3 regions of the Vibrio rotiferianus genome follow, and region 1 is predicted to be linked to each of the others. Evidence: predicted binding sites of a transcription regulator. Region 1 holds the regulator's gene; each other region holds the start of a gene.
What was found. The regulator CRP, encoded in region 1, controls carbon source genes, mostly activating them, when cyclic AMP is high. The targets are predictions, from matches to a motif close to TGTGANNNNNNTCACA.
Positions count from the first base shown of each region.

Region 2: deoD (purine-nucleoside phosphorylase) is a predicted target of CRP. The motif match lies at 2,275-2,290, and genes of this name have one in related genera.
Region 3: udp (uridine phosphorylase) is a predicted target of CRP. The motif match lies at 4,422-4,437, and genes of this name have one in related genera.

Region 1 is NZ_CP018312.1:104,017-111,882, forward strand. Features, by position in the region: gene astD (succinylglutamate-semialdehyde dehydrogenase) at 1-91, shown strand, start outside; gene BSZ04_RS09495 (DUF1338 domain-containing protein) at 356-1,147, shown strand; gene crp (cAMP-activated global transcriptional regulator CRP) at 1,330-1,962, opposite strand; gene BSZ04_RS09505 (phosphoribulokinase) at 2,202-3,071, opposite strand; gene BSZ04_RS09510 (YheU family protein) at 3,199-3,408, opposite strand; gene BSZ04_RS09515 (hydrolase) at 3,471-4,478, opposite strand; gene BSZ04_RS09520 (TIGR02444 family protein) at 4,693-5,172, opposite strand; gene BSZ04_RS09525 (ABC transporter ATP-binding protein) at 5,169-7,088, opposite strand; gene kefG (glutathione-regulated potassium-efflux system ancillary protein KefG) at 7,266-7,853, shown strand; gene kefB (glutathione-regulated potassium-efflux system protein KefB) at 7,837-7,866, shown strand, end outside.
Region 2 is NZ_CP018311.1:495,416-503,281, reverse strand. Features, by position in the region: gene BSZ04_RS02430 (hypothetical protein) at 1-1,377, opposite strand, end outside; gene deoD (purine-nucleoside phosphorylase) at 1,446-2,156, opposite strand; gene BSZ04_RS02420 (YbgA family protein) at 2,554-3,504, shown strand; gene BSZ04_RS02415 (MerR family transcriptional regulator) at 3,494-4,297, shown strand; gene phrB (deoxyribodipyrimidine photo-lyase) at 4,321-5,736, shown strand; gene BSZ04_RS02405 (L,D-transpeptidase family protein) at 5,743-6,669, shown strand; gene BSZ04_RS02400 (Lpp/OprI family alanine-zipper lipoprotein) at 6,696-6,950, opposite strand; gene BSZ04_RS02395 (DEAD/DEAH box helicase) at 7,376-7,866, shown strand, end outside.
Region 3 is NZ_CP018312.1:2,059,544-2,067,409, forward strand. Features, by position in the region: gene BSZ04_RS18600 (methyl-accepting chemotaxis protein) at 105-2,096, shown strand; gene BSZ04_RS18605 (DUF1887 family protein) at 2,263-3,423, shown strand; gene udp (uridine phosphorylase) at 3,568-4,326, opposite strand; gene BSZ04_RS18615 (zinc/cadmium/mercury/lead-transporting ATPase) at 4,633-6,939, opposite strand; gene BSZ04_RS18620 (MATE family efflux transporter) at 7,040-7,866, opposite strand, start outside.

The sequences.
Region 1 (7,866 bases):
CGCAGCAGACTACTGTGCGTACCCAATGGCATCAATGGAGGGACAAGAGACGGTCTTGCCTGCAACATTGAGCCCAGGTGTAAGCCTGTAATAGAGAAATACGAAGCGGTGACAAAGTATCGCCGCTTCTACCTGCCAGAGCTATTTACCAAGTTAGGATTTCGGTAAGCGCGCTGGCAAACGCCAAAGGCGAGCTAAAGACTCTCCAGCGCGTGTTGACTGACTGGCACTTATGCCGCACATACCGTCACAGGTTGATGACCGCTCGTTCGTGATTCTGGACAGCTTTAGGGCTGTGAACGAGTGGTCAACTTCCTCTTACCCCTAACTCTACATTTCATAACAAGGAGTCGTTATGACGCCCGATGTGTTATTTGAATCGCTATGGCAAGACTACATTCAACGTCTTTGTCCTTCTGCTGCTAAAGTTCATCAACTGCTTCAAGAAGATGAGCCTCTGATTAATGACCATATTGCGCTACGTACGTTTAATGTCGCTCCCCTAGGCATTGAAACGCTGGCGAAGCCATTCTTGGCAGTGGGTTATAAAGCCTGTGGTGATTACGTATTTGAAAGCAAAAAGCTGGTGGCAAAACATTTTGAGCACCCAGATCCGAAGCAGCCAAAAGTCTTCATCAGTGAATTGAAAGTGGATGAGTGCTCACCAGAGCTACAAGCCATCGTTCATAAACTGGTAGAGCAGGTTGATGCTTCTAAACTGACAGGCAGTGACTTCTTGTACGGCGGACGTTTGTGGGACCTTAGCTATGCTGACTTCCAAATCTTAGCGAAAGAGAGTGAGTACGCTTCTTGGCTTGCTGCGCACGGTTACGGAGCTAACCACTTCACAGTGAGTGTGAATCAGCTCAATCAGCACCAAGAAGTGAAGCAGGTAAACGACCACCTACGCACAGCTGGTTTCACTATTAACGAGAATGGCGGTGAAGTAAAAGGCACGCCAGAGGTGCTACTAGAGCAATCGTCGACCATGGCAGACAAAGTGCCAGTGACCTTTGCTGAAGGCGTTGAGGTGATTCCTGGTGGCTTCTATGAGTTTGCTAAACGCTACCCAATGGATAACGGTGAGTTGTACCCAGGGTTTGTGGCAGCATCGGCAGATAAGATCTTCGAGAGTACCAACGGTTAATAGATATGAGGCGAGAGCGCTTTGAGAGGGTTTTTACTTGGAATCTGAGAGGGCTTCATCTCAAAGGATGAAGTCCGTTGTGAAGTGCAATGCTCTCGACTCTCAATGTCTAACTCCCAAAAAAGAAAAAGCCACCAAACTTACATTTGGTGGCTTTTAAATTTTTTAAACGTTAATCGAGATTAACGAGTCCCGTAAACAACGATAGTCTTACCGTGCGCAGAAATTAGGTTCTGCTCTTCTAGCATCTTCAAGATACGACCTACTGTCTCACGAGAACAGCCAACGATTTGACCGATTTCTTGACGAGTGATCTTGATTTGCATGCCGTCTGGGTGCGTCATCGCATCTGGCTGTTTAGCAAGGTTCAGAAGAGTCTGAGCGATACGACCAGTTACGTCTAGGAACGCTAGGTCACCCACTTTTTGGCTAGTAACTTGTAGACGACGAGCCATTTGCGCAGAAAGGCGCATTAGGATGTCTGGGTTAACTTGGATAAGTTGACGGAATTTCTTGAAAGAAATCTCTGCCACTTCACAAGGAGATTTAGCGCGAACCCAAGCTGTACGCTCTTGGTCTTCTTCGAATAGACCAAGCTCACCAATGAAGTCGCCTTGGTTTAGGTAAGAAAGGATCATTTCCTTACCTTCTTCGTCTTTGATAAGAACCGCAACAGAACCTTTAACGATGTAGTACAAAGTCTCTGCTTTTTCGCCCGCGTGAATTAGCGTGCTCTTTGATGGGTACTTATGAATATGACAGTGTGAAAGAAACCACTCTAATGTTGGGTCGGTTTGAGGTTTACCTAGAACCATAATATCTCACTTCCTCTGCAGGGTACGCTTGCGCTATCCATATTTTAGCTAAGCCTGAATTGGCTTACTAGAATAAGAGCACTTTTTATATGCTGCAAGCTCTCTTGTGTTTCGGTTAGAAATAGTATCCTTTTTCGGAAACGATTTCTTGATTTTAATCGTGCCATGATTGAGATTTTGTAAGCAAAACTGTGCACATGATCACGGTATGAAAAGTAAACACTCAATTAACGAGGTTTTTAACCAATTTTCCCAGTTTCGATGAGTTGCTGCAGAATCGGCCTCACTATGAGCTCCATTGCAAAGCTCATCTTACCGCCCGGCACCACAATGGTGTTATGACGAGACATGAATGATCCATCAATCATCGCCAGCAAATACGGGAAGTCGACATTCTTGATTCCGCGTAGGCGGATCACCACGAAACTCTCATCCAAACTCGGGATGCCTTTCGCGTTAAGTGGGTTGGAAGTATCAACCGTTGGTACACGCTGAAAGTTGATATGTGTACGAGAAAATTGCGGGGTAATGTAGTTCAGGTAATCGTCCATCGAGCGTACGATCGAATCCATTACCGCTTCTCTTGAGTGGCCACGATCGCGCGTGTCACGAACGAACTTTTGAATCCATTCCAAGTTCACGATTGGCACCATGCCAATTAGAAAGTCAACGTGACGCGCCACGTTGACGTCACCATCTACGACACCACCGTGTAAACCTTCATAGAACAGTACGTTGCTGTCTTCAGGTAAGTCTTGCCATGGTGTGAAAGTGCCAGGCATTTGATTGTAGGGTACCGCCTCATCAAAGGTATGCAGATAGCGACGCACACTGCCAGAGCCTTCTTCACCATACTTTCGGAAAAACTCTTCTAACCCTGGGAAGTCATTGGCTTGCGGACCGAAGTAGCTGATGTGTCGACCTTGTTCACGAGCCTTACGGATCTCGACATCCATCTCCGGACGAGTAAAACGGTGGAAGCTGTCTCCTTCAACCCATGCAGGCTTAACGTTCATCATATTGAACATCTTACGGAAGGCTTCTGAGGTCGTGGTTGTGCCAGCTCCAGAGGAGCCAGTAACCGCGATGATTGGGTGTTTAGCTGACATGACAAACCTTGTCGAAAATTACTTACCTGTAAAGTGCAACACGCGGATGTTGCACGGTCGATAACCCACTATAGCACGTAACAAGCCCGTGTCATCGAGTGGGATACGGTAAAATGTGAGGGCGTTATTATTTTGCTCTAAGTTGAATATCAACCGTTTCATGGAGCTCGGAGAAGACAATCGTTGCCTCCCCCTTCTCGAGCTGAGTTCTAACTTGGTCAATTTTATCTTGTAATGATACTTCTACCGCACCGTAATCCGTCCCTTCACGCAGTACAAATTCGCGGATCAAGTTTTCTAATGTCTCTGGCGCAATGTCTTGCCATGGAATGATCATAAATACCTCAAACGTTTATGATGATGGTGTACTACTTGCCTCGGTTGATACTCGTGAATAGTTTACTGTGTTTGTTGTTTGGATACAGTAGAAAGGTATTCAGCAGCGATACTTTCATAATAAGCTGGCAGGGCTTCCTCTAACCAAAATTTTGGCTTAAGCGCTGTACCAGTAAGAAAGCCGACGTGGCCGCCATTTTCGTAAAGTCGGTAATCAATGTTGTCTGGCAGAACAAATTTTGGGATTACCGCTTCAGTCATAAAAGGGTCATCTTTAGCATGGATGATCAGTGTTGGTAGGGTGATCTGCTGCAGTTTGCTCAAGCCTGAACATTGGTCGTAGTAGTCTTGTGCATCTTTGAATCCGTGTAGAGGTGCGGTGACGAGATCATCGAATTCATACAGACGAGTAACACGTTTGATCGAACTGTAAGACAGCGCAAGTTCCCCTTGTATCAAGTCATGCTTTTGTAGCGCATTACGTTTAAGTGAAGAGAGTAAATAGCGTTTGTAGACCTTGGAAAAACCTTGCTCTATGCGGTTGGCGCATGCTGATAAATCCAGCGGGGCAGAAACGATTGTTGCTGCACTTAAAATCGGGTCGTCTTTGTATTGGGCTAAGTAGTTCGCCAACATGTTACCGCCAAGGGAAATGCCGACTGCAACTTTAGGGGTGTTGGGAAACTGCTGATTGAGCTGCTCGAGAAAGAAACGAGCGTCAGTCACTTCACCGGAGTGATAGGCGCGGGCTTTTTTGTTTGGCTTACCGCTGCAACCGCGGAAGTGCATCATCACCGATAACCAGCCCGATTTGGAAAAAGCATTCATTAAGCCGTTAGCGTAAGGGCTATAAAAGCATCCTTCAAGGCCATGAAACAGAACAAAAATGGGTTTGTTACGGGCAATTTCAGTGTCTTGTTGTTCTGACCATGCTAAGTCTAGAAAATCGTCATCAGGGGTATCGAGAGTTTGCCACACAGGGGTAAACAACGCTTTTTTACGAATAAAGCGCGGCAAAAGCGTTTGAAGGTGTGGGTTTTTAATTCCAGCTGCTGCGAAAAATTGGGTCATACTTAGTACCAATCAATTTAAGTATTATCGTTATTCACGCCACTTTGGTCTCTGTGCTTACGCGAATAGGGTTTGATGGAGCTTTGCCATGAACTAAGCAGAGATTTTGTGCAATCCTTACCGCTAGTCTGAGAGATTGGTTCTGCTTAGAGCTTCAATGCCAACAAACGTATACTCTTATTTATATAAGTCTAAGTATAGATTTATTATAGATTTATGGATGATGAATATTCGGAACTGGAAGCGAAAATGCTTGTTGAAGGTGTTCTGCGCCCAGCTTTCGACAGTATCTTAATGTTAGTGGTTCACCGTCATTTGTCACTAGTATGAGTGAATTAATGCAGTCAACCAGATCAGACTGTTGTTGCTTTTCAAGCTGTAACTCAAACTGTAATGCCTCACGATAAAGTGCATCATTTACTTGAAGTTTGAGGTGTCGTCGTAGTTCGCGATAGGAGTGGAGTAATGTTTCACTGCGGATTAGGCAGTCTTGAACAAGAGGCCAATCTTGCTCTTGAAAGATGAACTGCTGCTCATCGAGCCATCTGAGCAGCAGCAGTAGATTCACATTACCGTGATAGTTATTTTGCAACGACAAGCACGCTTCTTTCACTTCTCGTACACCATAAAATTGCAGACTGAACTGCCAAAGGTGTTCAAGGGTTAAGGTGTATTCAGCGTGCTCTGTTGTCATTGATTAAACTCTAATTCCATCTGCTCGAGGGTTTCTTGAGCAGACATCCATTCCATCTCTACATCTTCAAGCTCTGCTTTGCTAGAAGCTTGAAGGGCCAATACTTCATTAAGTTTAGCTTTGTTTTCCGCTTCATACAGAGAGTTGTCTGATAATTGCTCTTCAGCTGAAGCTAACGCTTCACCTAACTTATCCATTTTGTTTTCTAACTGTGTCAGCGTTTTGCGAATTGGAGCGGTCTGTTTACGAAACTCTGCTTCACGTCGCTTTTGCTCTTTTTTCGCCGCAGCACTATTCGCTGTGTCTCTCTCAGGCTGTGCCGCTTGTGCTTCTTTACGTTCAGCTCTTTGTTGTTCAGTCAGCCACTTATAGTAATCGTTGAGGTCACCATCGAATGGTGCCACTTGACGGTCGTGTACTAGGTACAAGTCATCCGTTGTTGCTCGCAGTAGGTAACGGTCGTGCGAAACAATCACCATTGCACCTTCAAAGGTCTGTAGTGCCATGGTCAATGCTTGGCGCATGTCCAAGTCTAGGTGGTTGGTTGGTTCGTCGAGTAGCAATAGGTTAGGTTTTTGCCAGACCACTAATGCCAATACCAAACGTGCTTTTTCACCACCAGAAAACGGAGCGACTTTCTCAAGTGCTTTATCACCTTGAAAACCAAAGCTACCTAAGTAATCACGTAGTTGTTGCTCAGTCTGGTCTGGAGCGATTTGCATCATGTGCTGTAGTGGTGTTTCTTCTGGATGCAGCGTTTCTAATTGGTGCTGAGCGAAGTAACCGATCTTCACACCTTGCGAGTAAGTCAGATCGCCACCTTGTGCTTTTAGCTCACCAGACAACAGTTTGATCAAGGTTGATTTACCTGCACCGTTACGGCCAAGTAGACCAATGCGACTGCCCGGGACAAGGTTAAGGCGGATCTTCTCTAGGATCAGGTTGTCACCGTAGCCTGCCGATACTTCATCCATCATCATGATTGGGTTTGGCAGTGCTGCTGGCTCGCGGAACTGGAAGCTAAATGGGTTATCGAACTGCGCTGGCAGCACTTTTTCCATACGCTCCAGAGCTTTAATTCGGCTTTGTGCTTGGCGAGCTTTCGATGCTTTGTAACGGAAGCGGTCGATGTAGCTTTGCATGTGTGACATCTGTTTCTGTTGCTTCTCGAACATCGCTTGTTGCAGCACCATTTTTTGTGCGCGTTGGTTTTCGAATGACGAGTAGTTACCCGTGTATTCATTCAGCTGTTGATTTTCGATGTGAATGATACGACCAACGATTGGGTCTAAGAAGTCACGGTCGTGCGAGATAAGAATCAGTGTGCCTGGGTAGTTTTGTAACCAGCGCTCTAGCCACATGACCGCGTCCAAATCCAAGTGGTTGGTTGGCTCGTCGAGTAGCAGTAGATCAGAACGACACAACAGCGCTTGAGCCAAGTTAAGACGCATACGCCAACCACCCGAGAACTGAGTCAGGTTCCAGCTCATTTGCTCTTGGCTAAAGCCCAGACCATCAAGCAGTTCGGCAGCACGTGCGCGAATGCTGTAACCGCCAATGGTTTCAATCTTGCCGTGGATCTCTGCAACCAGCGTACCGTTGTCTTTTTCTTCAGCAATGGCTAACTGCTGTTCCAAACCACGAAACTCGCGATCACCATCAATGACGTATTCAATGGCACTGCGTTCAAGAGCAGGGGTTTCTTGTGCTACCCACGCTAGTTCCCAGTGCTGAGGTTGACTGAATGAGCCCGCATCAATCGCCAGTTCATCTTTCAGTAGCGCGAATAGGGTCGATTTACCACAGCCGTTCTTACCAACCAGACCCACTTTATCGCCTGGATGAATGGTTGCGGATGCTTGGTCTAAAAGAGGTTTACCGCCACGCAGTAACTGAATATCAGAGAAGGTAATCATAGAGTTTTAATTCACTTTGCGCCGCGCGCGTTTCTTGGTCGTTTATCTCGCGGTGAATAGTAGGGCTATTGGCAGGAAAAGTCGATCTCTGCGCTTTAATTGCATTATGCTATACAAAAAAGTATAACAAACTGATAACGATAATTTTCCCTGAGAAATCAATACAAGGATGACCATTTGGCTGTTGCTACGCCCATTCCTCCGAGGGTTCTGGTGATTTATGCTCATCCAGAGCCACAAAATTCCATTGCCAATCAAGTGATGATTAAAAAAATCGAATCACTGGGTCATGTCACCGTGCACGATCTTTATGGCGCGTACCCTGATTTCTTTATTGATGTGAACTACGAACACGATCTGCTGATGACGCATGATGTGATCGTTTTTCATCATCCTCTCTATATGTATTCCTGTCCCGCACTGTTGAAAGAGTGGATGGATCGTGTGTTGGGTAAAGGCTTTGCGTTCGGTGATGGTAGCGCATTAGCGGGTAAGTACTGGCGCAGTGTGATCACTACTGGCGGTAAAGAGGATGCGTTTAGCCCGGTGGGGTACAACAAATACCCGTTGGAACAAATCCTCCAGCCGTTTGAACTGACCGCCGCTTTGTGTCAGATGCATTGGATTGAGCCTTTAGTGCTGTACTGGTCGCGCAATGTTTCGGACATCGAACGTTATCAGCATGCTGAACAATATCGTCAATGGCTGAACAATCCCCTGAGAGAGTGGGATGAGCAAGGAGGTCTACATGGCGATAACCAGTGAGTTTCTTCAAAGT
Region 2 (7,866 bases), on a different replicon from region 1:
ATGCCAAGCTCTGAAAATATCTAAAAGAGGCAAAAGCCCCCCAGGTCTCAATTTGCGACGTGGCTCGTTGATGAAGCTCTCAAATAACAATTGAAAACGGTTTTGATAAAACTGAATATGCTTCGTCGTTGCAATGTTGAACCACGATTCAGGGGTATTTCTGTCCCCTGCTAAATAGCAAATGCCTTTGTGTGCGCTGTTTTGAGATGAAATAGCCCAACGATCCCGCCACCAGCTCATATATGCAATATCTACTTTGCCAAATGGTGCCGACATGTCCCATTCTGGATCTTCTTCTACGTATAAAAGATCAACATTTTTTTGTTGAATACGTGATAGACAAACGCTCAACGCTGCAGAGCGGAGCAGTGGGTCTTGTGGCATGTAGATAGACACGCGTTTTTCTGAGCTACACATATCCAAAACGTGGAGATAATGTGCGTAAGACGTATAAGGAGGCCTGATCAATGCCCCTTTGGATGGGTAATGGAATACTGAGAAATTACCAAGAGGATCTTCCACATTGCCTCTCGCCAAAATGGTTTGGTATTTTTGGTCGATACGTTCACGTAGCTTTGTTGAAGGCTCTGGTAGTGCTTCGCTGGCCTCTGCTGTGTAATCTTGAGACACAAAACGTGAAATGTCTTCGTAAGGGTTATGATCAATAGAGCCAACAGGCTCTTCATTCGAGGAATAGTTTACGTGTTGACACAGGATGTACCCCGAGTGCGCTTCCCCTGAAACGATCCAATAAACGCCATTGTTGCTTTGTGGCTGAAGAGAGACAAAGTTAGAGGCAAGTTCATAGTGGTCAGCATGATTGACCCAGCGAGCGTCAATAGTCGCAAGCTTACGGCGACAACGACTAGCAATATGATCAACATGATCGTAGAACGTTTTTGGGTTGATACTGAGCTTACGGCAGATTTCACGTACGGAATAACCTGTAAACAACAAACCCATCAGGTTTTCTTGAAACTGTAGCTTCTTGTTAGCACCAGACCATTTATCTACAAAGGTGCTTTGGCATTCTTTACAACGGTAACGCTGACGATCGCCGCTGTAGCCAAAAGCATGGTAAAGGTGTTTGTGGGTGTGGACTGAAAGTCCGAAGTTGTCACATTCATCGTTGCGACATGCAGGCAAGCCATCACTGTGTACGTGACGAAGACGATGAAGTTCATTCACTACATCGCGATTGTTAAGTAAGGGGGGGAAAGCTCCACATTCACGGCAGACCATCGCCGGACGTTTAGGGTTAGCATGTTGCAACACATAACGTTTTGCATCACTCAATCCAAAGTTGTCACACGCCAATGTTTTACAAAAGTTGAGTTGTAACCCATCTGCGTCTTTTGGCAGTTCGCCGTTAGACACAATCGCCCCCTCGGGATAATTCAGGCAGCCGGTCAGGCCCCGGCTGCAAATTACTACTTAAGTATTTCTTAGATGTTGATTGCTGTTTCTAGAGCAACTTTCATCATGTCGTTGAACGACTTTTGACGCTCTTCAGAGCTTAGTTTTTCACCACGGATGATGTGGTCAGAAACTGTTAGGATAGTTAGAGCTTTCGCACCTAGGTCTGCAGCTACGCCGTAGATACCTGCTGCTTCCATATCTACACCTAGGATGCCAAGTTTTTCCATCTTCTCGAAGATGTCAGCTTCTGGTGTGTAGAATAGGTCTGCAGAGAATACGTTACCTACTTTAACTGGTACTTCTTGAGCACGCGCTTGGTTAACAGCTTCTTCTAGAAGGCCGTAATCAGCGATTGCTGCGAAATCGTGGTTGTTGAAACGGATACGGTTAACTTTTGAGTCTGTAGAAGCACCCATACCGATAACAACGTCCATTAGTTTAACATCGTCACGTACTGCACCACAGCTGCCTACGCGGATAACGTTTTTCACGCCGTACTCAGCGATTAGCTCGTGTACGTAGATGCAGCAAGATGGGATACCCATACCGTGACCCATAACAGACACTTTCTTGCCTTTGTATGTGCCAGTAAAGCCGAACATGTTGCGAACGTCACAAACTTGTTTTACATCTTCCAGGAAAGTTTCTGCGATGTATTTAGCGCGCAACGGGTCGCCTGGCATTAGAACTGTTTCAGCGAAATCACCTGGTTGTGCGTTAATGTGTGGGGTTGCCATAAGTGCTCTCCAAAGTCTTGTTCTGATAAATCGCCTTTATTATAGAAGGCTATTACCAATTCTGTTGAACTTGTTCGTTTTCGTTGGGGTAATAATATCGGGACACGCAATACACCCTTGAGAGATAAGTCACAAAATCATGGGTTTTAGTGTTCAATTATTCTGTTGATAACTAAATCTGTTGAAAGCAAAAAGGCAATCGATTTGCTTTTGAGCAGTTTGTCGATTGCGCGCACAAAATCTCGGCTTTAACCACAAAAATTTTTCTTCAAAGTTTCTGATCGATATTCGAGGAGAGTGAGTAAAACGATTAAATTGTACAATTTATTTTCTTGTACAATTTAAATTGACTTGCTATAAGTTATACAACAAAACATTTTGTATAGGATGCTTCGTTATGGAATCTTCAATCAAAGTCGGTATCAGTTCTTGTGTACTTGGACAACGAGTACGTTTCGATTCAGGACATAAAATCAGCAACTTCGTAACGAAGGAATTAGACGGCTACTTCAGCTTTGTGCCAGTTTGCCCTGAAGTAGGTGTAGGCATGTCGGTACCTCGCCCTACTATTCGTTTAGTGAGTAACGAAGAACGAATCGCCTTAGTTGAGACTAAAAATCCAGACAACGACCACACAGACAACATGCTCGCTTATTCAGAAAATAAAGTGAACGAACTACAAGGTGAGCAGCTGTGCGGTTACATCGTTTGCGCTAAGTCGCCGACTTGCGGCATGGAACGTGTAAAGGTGTACAGCAAAAACAACGCGGCAAAAGAAGGTGTTGGCTTGTACACCAAAACGTTAATAGAAAAAATGCCGTGGTTACCAGTAGAAGAAGACGGTCGCCTCAACGATCCGGTACTGAAAGAAAACTTTATTACTCGCGTTTACTGTTTGAATGATTTTTATGAGTCGATGGATGGAGAGCCAACCCGCGGTAAAATTATCGAGTTTCACTCGCGCTACAAGCTGACGCTGATGGCGCATCACCCCGAATCGTACCGTTCTCTTGGGCGCTTAGTGGCCGATGTGGCGAACTATGAAATTGAAGAGTTCTATAACGAATATCGCCTAGGTTTGATGAAAGCACTACAAAACCGCGCGAGCCGTAAAAACAACACCAACGTGTTGATGCATTTACAAGGTTACTTTAAGCGTTCACTGAACAGTGATGAAAAAGCAGAACTAGCGACAGTGATCAGTGATTACCGTACTGGTTTGTTACCATTACTTGCCCCGTTAACGTTAATTAAGCACTATCTCAACGCATACCCAGATGCGTACTTACAAAAACAGAAATACCTAGAACCATACCCACAGGAGATGAGACTTCGTTATGGATTGTAGCCAGGAAGAAAAACTATACGCGATTCGAGATGTATCTGAGTTAACGGGTGTAAAGCCCGTTACTCTGCGCGCTTGGCAAAGACGCTATAACTTGATTCAACCGCAAAGAACGGAAAAAGGGCATCGTTTATACCGCCAACAGGATCTGGACGTAATCCGAGAGATTCAGGGGTGGCTAGCGAAAGGCGTTGCTATCGGTAAGGTGAAAGGGCTACTGGGACAAGAATCAGACGTTGATGTGACAACAGAGAACCAACGCCTAGAAGAAGTTGAAGTGATGCTGAAAGCTTTGTCGGAGCTTAATCGTGGCAAAACAGAAACGCTCTTATCTAACGTATTAAAAGAGTACCCACTTAATATTGTGATTGAACAGCTGATAAATCCAGTATTTGAAGCATTAGATTTAGTGAAGGTCTCGCTGCGTTCACTACAACTTGGTTTGTTCCAAACCTGTTTGATTACTCGTCTCGCGCTAGTGGTTGATTCAGAGAATAAAGCTGCATCAAAAGGAAAATGTCTATTGATAAGCTTTGAACAAGCACGGGAATCAGAAAGTTGGGTACAAGCCGCAATACTGTGCGAGCAGGGCTATCACATTACTTTGATCGATAAAGTCGAAGACGTGTCTGGTTTGGTTGATCACGACGTGCTGTCTCGTTACAAGTTCATTCACTTCTTTTCTAACAAAGCATTGCCTATTAAGCAGGTGGAAGCGTTAACCATGCTGCAAACACAGCTTCCAGAAAAAGTGCAGTTCTCGGAAGTGATAGAAAAGCTGCACTTTGCTGCCTAAAAATACCCTAGTAAGGAGACGACATGATCCTGGTTTGGTTTCGACGTGACCTAAGAACGTTAGACCACACAGCGCTTAAGGCTGCTCTTGATTCTGGGCAGCCTGTTGTTGCCGGTTTTGTTGCAACGCCAGAGCAATGGCAAGAACACCACATGGCACCCATGCAGGCGGACCTTATTGCAAGACGTTTGGTGCATCTTGAAGAAGAGCTAACAGAGCTTAATATCCCACTTCTGTATAAAGAAGTACCCAAATTTTCTGACGTGACTGAGGTCATCAAGGGTTGGGCAATATCATTGAACGCAGAAAGCGTCATGGCGAACATCCATTACGAGGTCAATGAACAAGCGCTAGACCGAGAGGTTTCAGAGGTTCTTGCTAAAAGCGACGTCACGTTCGAAGCTTTCCACGACAAATGTATTCATGCGCCAACCACGGTGTTAAACAAGCAGGGTGACTACTTTAAAGTCTTCACTCCTTTTAAACGTGCTTGGCTGGCGAAGTTCCAAATGCCGATGGTGTGGAAACCAGAACCGCAATTAAAGCTATCTGATGATGCACTTAAGCCAGTTGAAACTGATCGCTATCATGCTGATGTGGCTTTTTCTTATTCACGTGACTCAAGTGAGCAATGGCACGTCTCGACCGGAGAGATCCTCAACCGATTAAGAGAATTTGCTCGAGTGCGCAGTGATGCCTATAAAGCGGAAAGAGATCTTCCTGCTGTTGATGGAACCAGCCAACTATCTCCCTACCTTGCGATTGGTGCGTTATCGCCAAGACAATGTATCGCTAGGCTTTATGCTGAGAGTCCTCATTCTGAGCTTACTGAAGGTAAAGCAACATGGTTGAGCGAAATCATCTGGCGAGAGTTCTACCAGCACTTATTAGTGTTTGAACCAAAGCTAGTAAAAGGAAAAGGCTTTATTCCCTGGGAAGATAAGATTGAATGGTCTTATGATGAAACGGCGTTCGAGCGTTGGAAAAAGGGAACGACTGGCTATCCTATCGTTGACGCTGCCATGCGACAACTCAATGAGACGGGCTGGATGCACAACCGCCTACGCATGATAGTGGCAAGCTTCTTAACTAAAGATCTTCATATCGATTGGCGTTGGGGGGAGGCGTACTTTATGAGTAAGCTGGTGGATGGAGACTTTGCTGCCAACAATGGAGGTTGGCAATGGTCGGCATCTACGGGGTGCGATGGGCAACCTTACTTCCGTATTTTTAACCCAATCAGTCAGGGCGAGAAGTTTGACTCTGATGGCACATTTGTTCGCCATTGGGTGCCGGAAATTAAAGAAGTGCCAAATAAGTTTATTCATAACCCTTGGCTATGGAGCAGTTTTAATTTACTGGATTATCACAAGCCGATGGTTGATCACAAGGTAGAAAGAGAGATAACCTTACGGCTCTTTAAAAACGCCAAGGAATAGAGAGAGATGCCTAGTAAGAAGCGTCTGATGTGTGTCGCTAAACGAACCCTATTGTCTGTATCGTTGTCTTTGGTGAGTGGCTTATCATTCGCAAAGATGTACGAATTGCCGGAAGACGGGGCGAGAGTGATTGGTCGCATGGAGAACCATGTGGTCGAACAGGGCGAAACCATGGCGAACATTGCTAAGCAATATGATGTTGGTATGCTGGCGTTAATGGCAGCCAACAAAGGCGTAGACCCTTTTTTACCAAGAGAAGGGCACGTACTTACAATACCTACTCAGCTCATTCTGCCTGACGTTCCTCACGATGGCATTGTTATTAACCTTGCTGAACTGCGCCTCTACTATTTTCCGCCAAAGGAAAGTGTGGTTCATGTTTTTCCGGTTGGTATTGGTCGAATAGGTCGTGATACGCCCGAAATGACAACGAGTATCAGTCAGAAGCGTCCCAACCCTACTTGGACACCACCTTCTTCCATCCGCGCAGAATATAAAGCGAAGGGCATTGACCTCCCAGCCGTTGTACCTGCTGGACCGGATAACCCGTTAGGTATGTTTGCATTGCGCTTGGCGTATGGTCATGGAGAGTACTTGATCCACGGTACTAACAAAGATTTTGGTATTGGTATGCGCGTTAGTGCGGGTTGCATTCGAATGGACCCTAATGACATCGAATGGTTGTTCGACAAGGTGCGCCGTGGTGAAAAAGTGAAGATCATCAACCAACCGGTAAAAGTAGCACTTGAACCAGACCGCAGTGTATTTGTTGAGGCACATGAACCATTAACTCGCAGTAATGGCGAAAAAGATCACCTACAAATTCCACAAGCGTTGGATTGGTGGTTGGATGAATACGGGATGACGAACGCGAAAGCAAAAGCAGCGATTGCTGCGCAGAATGGTGTACCTGTAGAAATAACCGCGCCTTAACAAACGTTAAAGCGCGGAATCACATCTTACTTAGTGTAAGACTGAGCGATGTTGTCGATACGCTCGTTAGCACGTGCAGCTTCTTCTTGTGCTGCCATAGCTGCTTCACCAGATTTTTGAACGTTAGATTGAAGCGCTTGAACGTCTTGGCTTAGCTGGCTAACTTGGTTGCTTAGTTCGTCTAGTTTTGCTGCGTTAGCTGTTGCTGCATCATCAGATGAAGCACAACCTGCTAGTAGAAGTACTGAAGTTGCAGCAGCTGCGATCAACGTTTTGTTCATGTTAAGAACTCCTTGCTTATAGTTGAATTTACGCTCTATACATTCTCTGTCATATAGTCGCGAATTAAAATGTATGAACATTTTATCAGTACATGATGTAGCAAAAGTCAAAAAAATCCAAGAATTTCATAGGCTACTGAAATAGTGCTCTGACTCTCCACTTACATTGGTAAGTATCTACTCTCACTAGAAGCTCTGCTTCACTTCACTCAGTCAGCATTTTTGCTACTTTCCTGATATCAATAATTTAGACGATATTGACACAAATGAAAGTATTGCGATTGAAACTTTTGTTTTTCTTTTTCATTTATATTGTGTGATCTCTATCTATACTCCTATGATTTGCGGTATTATAGAGGGCTTTTATTTTTTGCTGCGTTAGAGCGGAAATGACACGAAGAAAGCGCTCAGACGATGACTATTTATTGGAGAATACTTTGCAATTTAAAGATCTAGGCCTAGACAACCGATTGTTGAAGAACCTAAAACACTACGATTTCAAAAAAGCGACTGACATTCAAAAGCAGGCGATCCCTGTGGCGATTGCAGGCAAGGATCTATTGGCATCTTCGAAAACGGGTTCGGGTAAGACTTTGGCGTTTGTATTGCCGATGCTTCATAAGTCATTAAAGACGAAGTCGTTTTCAGCGAAAGACCCGCGAGCAGTGATCCTCGCACCAACGCGTGAGCTAGCAAAGCAGGTATATGGTGAACTGCGTTCAATGTTGGCCGGCTTGACGTATGATGCAGCTTTGATTCTTGGCGGTGAAAACTTTAACGATCAAGTTAAAGCGCTGCGTCGTTACCCAAAATTCATCGTAGCAACGCCAGGACGTTTAGCTGACCACTTGGAGCACCGTTCACTTTATTTAGATGGTTTAGAAACCCTCATTCTTGATGAAGCTGACCGAATGCT
Region 3 (7,866 bases), 1.4 Mb from region 1:
CGTCATAAAACGTGCGTCTCAAACTCAATACAATTCAAGGAATTTTGTTAATTTTTTAAGACATAACTATTTTTTTGTCTTGTTTCTGGGAGAGGACGCTAATTATGCGTGGGTCAGTAATTAAACGGATGTATGCAGGCTTTGCACTGATCATAATTCTGTTTGCCATCACGATTACCATTATGATGAGTGGGATGAGTGATATTCATAACAAGTTTGAAACCGTTTCAAAGAATTCATTACCACTGGTTTCGTTATCAAACCAAACCAGTGTTGAACTTCTGTCAGCCGATAAGTCTTTTAAAGACTTTCTCACAACAGAGAATAAGCAACGAATGGATGAGATGCGTCAGGAGTTTGCTAAATCTCAAGAACAGTTTACCTCTACGTTAGGGAAACTAGAGACAGCCAGCCGTATCTACCCTTCTTTGGCACAACCTTTCGCCCAGCTTAAAGAAATTGAGCAGAGCTATTTCTCTGAAGCTAAAGAAGCCATGGACAACTATGAGGCGATGTTTGCTGCACAAGAAGAAGTGCAGAAGTCCTCTCGTCGCTTCCAAAAGCTAAACACTGAACTGTCGGTTGGTATGAAGGAGTATGTTGCCGATCAATCGAGTATTTCAGTTAAAGTCATGGCCAAGAGCTATTTCATTAAGCTAAAAGACGCCGAAGTGATCACTTCAGATGCCTTAGCCAGCAATAACCCCGAGTTCGTAACTAAAGCTGTCGCGAAAAACCGTAAAGCGGTAACACACTTAAACTACGCATTCCGTGGCCTCGCTACGCAATTACCAGCTTTAAAAGATGCGTTTGGTGAATCCGTTGAACAATTTACTCGCGATGTGGGCCAACGAGGCGGGGTACTTGATCAGCATAATAGTTACTTAACCGCTCGTTCAGCTCTGTACGACAACATCGCCAACCTAGCCACTAAAGTAGATACAACAATGGGTATCCTCGAGCAATTTACCACAACAGCAACGGATAAATTGGAAGAGTCACTGTCAGAGGCTGGTACTATTTACTCGGATGGTGTAACCAAAGCCATTGTTATCGCTGTTGTTGTCGTTCTGTTTGCAACCGCCATTGGTTACCACATTGCACATAGCGTACGTGAACCATTGACTCGTATTCTTAAGGTGCTAGAAGGCCTCACTGAAGGTGATATGACTCAACGCATTGATAATCGTTACAACAACGAATTCAGTCGTGTCAGTGGGCATATCAATACGCTAGCGGACAGCTTACACAACATTCTTGTGAAGCTAAACGACGCTTCTGACAACCTTTCCAATACTGCCTCTGAAAATGAACAAACTTCATCAGAGGCACAAATGCAGTTGAATAATCAACGTGAGCAAACAGCGAACGTAGCAACCGCAATGACTGAGATGTCTCATTCTGTTCAGGAAGTCGCTCAAAGTGCGCAAGGTTCACTAGAAATGGTGCAGCGAGTAGAAACGGCCTCTGATCAAGGTAGAAATATCATGAACAGCAATATTTCTACTATCAATCAACTTGAGACGAGACTAAACGAGTCTGTATCGGCTGTTGCAGAGTTGCAAAAAATGAGCGGTCAAATTGGCTCGATCTTGGATGTGATTCGTAACATTGCTGAACAAACAAACCTACTTGCACTAAACGCAGCTATAGAAGCAGCGCGAGCAGGTGAACAAGGGCGTGGATTTGCAGTCGTTGCTGATGAAGTACGTGTTTTGGCCTCTAAAACCACTCAGTCGACGACTGAGATAGAATCCATGATCAGCAATCTTCAAACGAGCTCACAATCAGCAAGCCAAGTCATTGAGAGTTGTATGAGTGACATGGAGATGTCGGTTGAACAGGCATCCAAAGCCAACAGCTCGATGGAAGAAATTCAAGCGTTAATCATCGAAATCAGTCAGATGAGCACACATATATCGCAAGCAGCTGTAGAGCAAAGTGAAACCTCTGCTGACATTGCTCGAAATATCGAAGACATCAATAACATTGCAGATAAGAGCTACCATGCGATGGCAAGCATTGCCGCGACGAGTGAATCACTAACGCATTTAGCTCATCAGCAAAATGAATTGGTACACCGCTTCAAGCTATAGATTAAGATATAATTTGTAACGATTTTAGATACCAACTGACTCTACAAGGGCGACTTTTTATAAGGTCGCCCTTGTTTTTTATTGACCTTGTCTACATATGGTTATTATGGCTTGCTCATCCCTTTTACTTTCTCTTTTCGAGCAAGCCAAATAAGAAGGAAAACCTATGGCTGTTCATGTTGGTATTATTGACCAAGACCCTGTTAGATTGGTCACTCCTCTATTGGATAATCGCACTGTCAGTACCCATATCGTCTTTATCGGTGATAAGAGTCAAGCTGACATCTATGAGCGACTGAGTGCCGTGTTGGAGCAGCGAGAAATTACGTCCGAGTTTTTTGAAATTCCTTCTGTTGTAAACACTTCTCTGATTAAACAATCGATTCATAAATTGGCAAAAGACCTCCATGACCGAGGCGAAGAAGTAAAACTGAACGCAAGCTGTGGCCTTCGTCACCGATTGCTTTCTGTGTATGAAGTGTTCCGTACATACCGTTGGCCAATCTTTGTGGTAGAGCCAAATAGTGACAAGCTTTGCTGGCTATATCCTGATGGCAAAGAAGACAGCCAAGTAGAAGATCACATCACTATCTCTGATTACCTGACTATCTTTGGTGCTCGAGGCGAATTCCACCACGTTGACCTTCCTCCTCAGCTAGATCAAAAACTGTATGAATTAGGCGAACGTTGGGCTTCCAATGCCCTTGAGCTTGGCCCTGGTCTTGCGACTCTAAACTATCTTGCAACCACCTGCCGTAAAGAGCAAAAACTGGATGTAGAGCTCTCTGAGAAGCAACAAGGCTACCGTGAACTGAACATGCTACTAACCGACTTGGTTGAAGCTCAGATAGCTACGTATGAAAATGGCATTTTAACATTCGCTGATGAAGACGCCCGCCGCTTTTCAAATGGTGAATGGCTAGAGACCTTAGTTCATAGCACGGTTAAGCAGATCCAAGATACGATGCCAACCATCCAAGATCGTTCATTAAACGTTCAAGTCTATCGCAAACTCGGTGAAAGTGAGGTTCGTAATGAACTGGATGTTGCGACCGTAGTAAACAACAAGCTGCACATTATCGAATGTAAGACTAAAGGTATGCGTGATGATGGTGACGATACCTTGTACAAGCTTGAATCACTGCGTGACCTTCTAGGTGGCCTACAAGCACGTGCTATGTTGGTTAGCTTCCGTCCGCTACGCCATAATGACATCACACGCGCTGAAGACTTAGGGTTGGCACTTATCGGTCCAGATGAGCTGAAAGATCTGAAGACACATCTAAGTGCATGGTTTGAAGCCGCCGGCGGTTCTGACGAAATCTAATCGTCGATACCAATGCCTCGAGCTGCTTTTTTATTGCGTCAGATTCACTGCCTTTAACACTCAACACAAAACCGACAGATAGAAAAAGCCAGAGGCGAACCTCTGGCTTTTCCCGTTTGTTTAAATGCCAACTAACCGTTGTTATTAAAGCATCTTACGAGCCGCTTCAACTACAACCTTAATTGAGCGAGCTTCCGTTTCTTTCAGCGTTGAATGATCTGGAATCTCTTTTTGTGTACGGTTGATAATTACACCCGCCACACAACCTGCTTTTAGGCCTGAGCTTGCACACATAGTTAGCAGTGTTGCTGACTCCATTTCGAAGTTCAGAACGCCCATGTCCTGCCACTCTTGCATAGAACCTTGGAAACGCTTAACAACACGCCCAGAGAAAGTGTCGTAACGTTCTTGGCCTGGGTAGAAAGTATCACTTGAAGCTGTCACACCCATGTGTACTGCAGCACCAGATTCTTCTACTGCCGCTTTCATTGCTGTAGCAATTTCAAAATCAGCTACCGCTGGGAACTCCATTGGAGCAAAGTGTAGGCTCGCACCGTCTAGGCGAACAGAACCTGTAGTAACGATCATATCACCTACGTTTACGTGCGGTTGGATCGCACCTGTAGTACCTACACGTAGGAAAGTACGAACACCAAGTTGCGCTAGCTCTTCTACTGCAATAGAAGTAGATGGGCCACCGATACCTGTAGAACAAACCACAACAGGTTTACCGTCTAGCTCTGCACGGTATAGCGTGTATTCACGGTGACTTGCTAGAAATACAGGGTTTTCCATTTCTTCAGCGATTTTTTGTACGCGTGCTGGATCACCAGGAATAATTGCTAGAGTTGCACCATTAAGATCAGCTTCAGTAATACCTAAATGGAATACAGCTTGAGACATAAGTCGCTCCTTGTTGTGGCTTATTTTGTAAACAATAAGCTCATTAATAAGTTGTTGGGTACAGATGCACTGTAGCGAACCTTTCACCAACATAGAGTGATCGCAATCACAATGAAACAATGTAATAAAACCACACTTTCAAATAAAAACGGTTTAGATCACACTTCAAGGAGCTAAAGATCATTTCGTTGCATAGGAATAAGTGATTTGCCAAACGAAACAAACACCAAAGCTGTATCGATTTAATAGGCATAAAAAAACCTGAGACACTTCTGCCTCAGGTCAGTTTTCATTTCACTTTAATGGTTATTTTACTTGCTTAGATTCAAAACGAAGTAATCTCAGAGCGTTCAAAGTAACAAGAGCTGTTGCTCCACTGTCGGCCAACACAGCTACCCACAAGCCTGTTATACCTAGCAAACTCGTTACCAAGAACACGCCTTTCAGTCCTAGAGCCAACGCAACGTTCTGACGGATATTATTGAGCGTCGCACGTGATAGCTCGATCATGCCTGCTAGCTCAATCAAACGGTTATGAGTCAGCGCGGCATCAGCGGTTTCGAGTGCAACGTCAGTACCACCACCCATGGCAATGCCAATGCTTGAAGCTTTCATTGCTGGTGCGTCGTTAATGCCATCGCCTACCATCGCAACGGTGTGCTGCGCTGAAATCTCTTCCACGTAGTGCACTTTGTCTGCTGGTAACAAACTCGCTTTGTAATCAAGACCAATTTGGTTCGCAATTGCTTCGGCGCTGCGAGGGTTGTCACCTGTTAGCATCACAGATGAAATACCCAGTTTCTTCAATGCAGCAACGGCTTGTTGAGCATCTTGACGAAGCGTGTCTTGCCAAGCAATCAAACCTATCACTTGGTGATCGTGGCGTGCGATAACCACGGTTTTACCTTGCCCTTCCAGCGCCAAGACTTGCTGCTCTACTTGTTGTGAGATTGGGAAGTCGGCTTTCGATGGTGCAATAACCTGTACCAATTTGCCTTCAACTACGCCAGTCACACCAGAGCCCACTTGCGCGGTTTTGTCTGCAGCTTCAGGAATGTTGATGCCTTGCTCTTGCGCTTTGTTCACCAACGAAATGGCCAGTGGGTGGCTTGAGCCAATCTCAATCGATGCCGTTAAGCGAAGCAATTGCTCTTCAGTCACATCTATCGGCACTACGTCAGTTACTTGTGGTTTACCTTGTGTCAGTGTGCCCGTTTTGTCGAAAGCAACAGATTCAACGCGGCCTAATAGTTCAAGCGCAGCACCACCTTTGATCAGCGCGCCTCGTTTTGCCGCCGCCGCTAAGCCAGAAGTGATCGCCGCTGGCGTAGAGATAACCAAAGCACATGGACACGCGATCAATAACAATGCCAAACCACGGTATACCCAAGTTTCCCAAGGCTGAGCAAATAGCAATGGTGGCGTGATAATGACTAGTAACGATACCAACATCATTAACGGTGTGTACCAACGGCTGAACTTGTCTAGGAAACGTTCAAGAGGCGCTTTGCGTGATTCCGCTTCTTCAATCAAATGCAGGATACGGTCAATTGCATTCTCACCTTGGCGAGAGGTAACCTTCACTTGCACGACTTTATCAACAACCACAGCGCCCGCCATGATTTTACCGCCTTCGTTGTGCTCTACCGGAACGGACTCGCCCGTCAATGCACTCTCATCGAAGCTGGCTGCTTGAGTCATAAGCAGGCCGTCCGCAGGCATACGGCCACCAGGCGCAACTTCAATCACGTCACCTGGTTGAAGCTGTGACGCTGGCACTTCTTGACGTTCACCATCAACAATCAGCGTTGTATTCTCTGGTACGAGATCCATCAATGCTTGAACACCGCTGCGAGCGCGAGATGATGCATATGCTTCTAACTTTTCACCAATAAGGAAAAGCAATAGCACCATCGCCGCTTCCGCGGTTTCACCAAGATAAAGCGCACCTAACGCCGCCACGCTCATTAATGTTTCAATCGCAAATGGCGTACCTGTTCGGGCCAACTTAATGGCTTTCATCGCAACCGGATACAAGCCAAGCAAACACGTCAAAGTAAACAACCAAGTACTTAGCGTTGGATTGAAATCGGAAATGATGCCAGCAAACGCCATCGCACCTGCAATAGAGAGGATCTGAACATTGTCTTTGATAACGCCCAGCCAACCCTTTTTCTCGGCTTTTGGTTTTGGCGCATCTGTCGAAGTCAGTGGGAATCCGGTTTGCTGAGAAACTTGCTCGATAACTGGCGCAAGTGCTCGGTTATCAAAATCGACCACTAGCTTTTCTGTCGCGAACAAGACTTTGGCATTTGTAACCCCCTCAACAGAAGAGATGGCCTTCTCTAGCTTTTGCGCACAGGCAGGACAATCCATGCCCGACACTAGCCAACTATGACGAATGGTGGACTCGAGGGATTCGGCAGGGCCTTCGTCGTCAACAGAATCCGAGCTACAGCTTCCGCCGCTACAACAAGATTCTTCTGAGACAGCAACGGTTGCTTGGGTAATGTTTAGCATTGGCTTTGCCGGTGCGCAGCATGAGTCACTTGCACCTACTGCCACCGTAGATTTGACTTTGCCTGATTGGCAACCTTGATGTTTCGTACACATAATTCACTTTCCTTATTGGTGATAAACCTTTATCTACTGCTAAGAATAAACCTTGGAGCTAACTCCAAGGTCAAGTGTCTTTATGTTCAATTGACGAAATTTATGCTTTTTCTTCTTCCAAAGCGGTTGCCACTTCATCAATCAATACCGCATCGTGAGAGCAAAAAGGTTGAGTATTGACGCAAGTGATCGCTGGATCGTCTTCTATATCTTCTTCTCCGAAGTTTTGCATCAGGTCTTTAATGTGTTTGTTCAGGACAACTAACGCCAGCAACCCAAACACTATCGTACCCACCGCTTGTCCATATAACACGCCAAGTGCTCCGTACCATTGCGATCCAAAGTAAACGAAAGGCAGAGTGCCAATTGTTGCTTTACCTAAGTTCAATGCCGTGGAATAAAGCGGTTTACCGAGATTATTGAAAGAAGTGTTGGCGACAAACAAAGTCCCATTGAAGACAAACGTAATGGCAATATAGGTACAAAATGCGATAACAATAATCGCGGCATCACCCGTCAGGCTAAACATTGCTACGATGTAATCTTGCAGCACATAAAGCAAAGCACAGACACCTAGGGTGTAAATCGTGGTCACCAGTAAAGAATCGGTCAGAGTACGCTTAACACGATCCATACGCTCCGCACCAAAGTTCTGCCCAATGATAGGACCAACCGCACCAGAAAGCGCAAAAATCACCGCGAAACAAACTGGCGTTAAGCGCCCAATCACCGCAAACCCTGCGACGAAGTCTTCGCCAAATTGAGCGATATGAGTAGTCACAATTGCATTACCAATAGGCGTTGCAGTATTGGTAATAATCGCAGGCACAGCAATCGCTAAAATTGGCTTGAGGTTGTTTTTAAAGATATCGAAGTTTGGAAGAGAAACCAGTTTGTGCACTTTGACTAACGGATAAAGAGAGAACG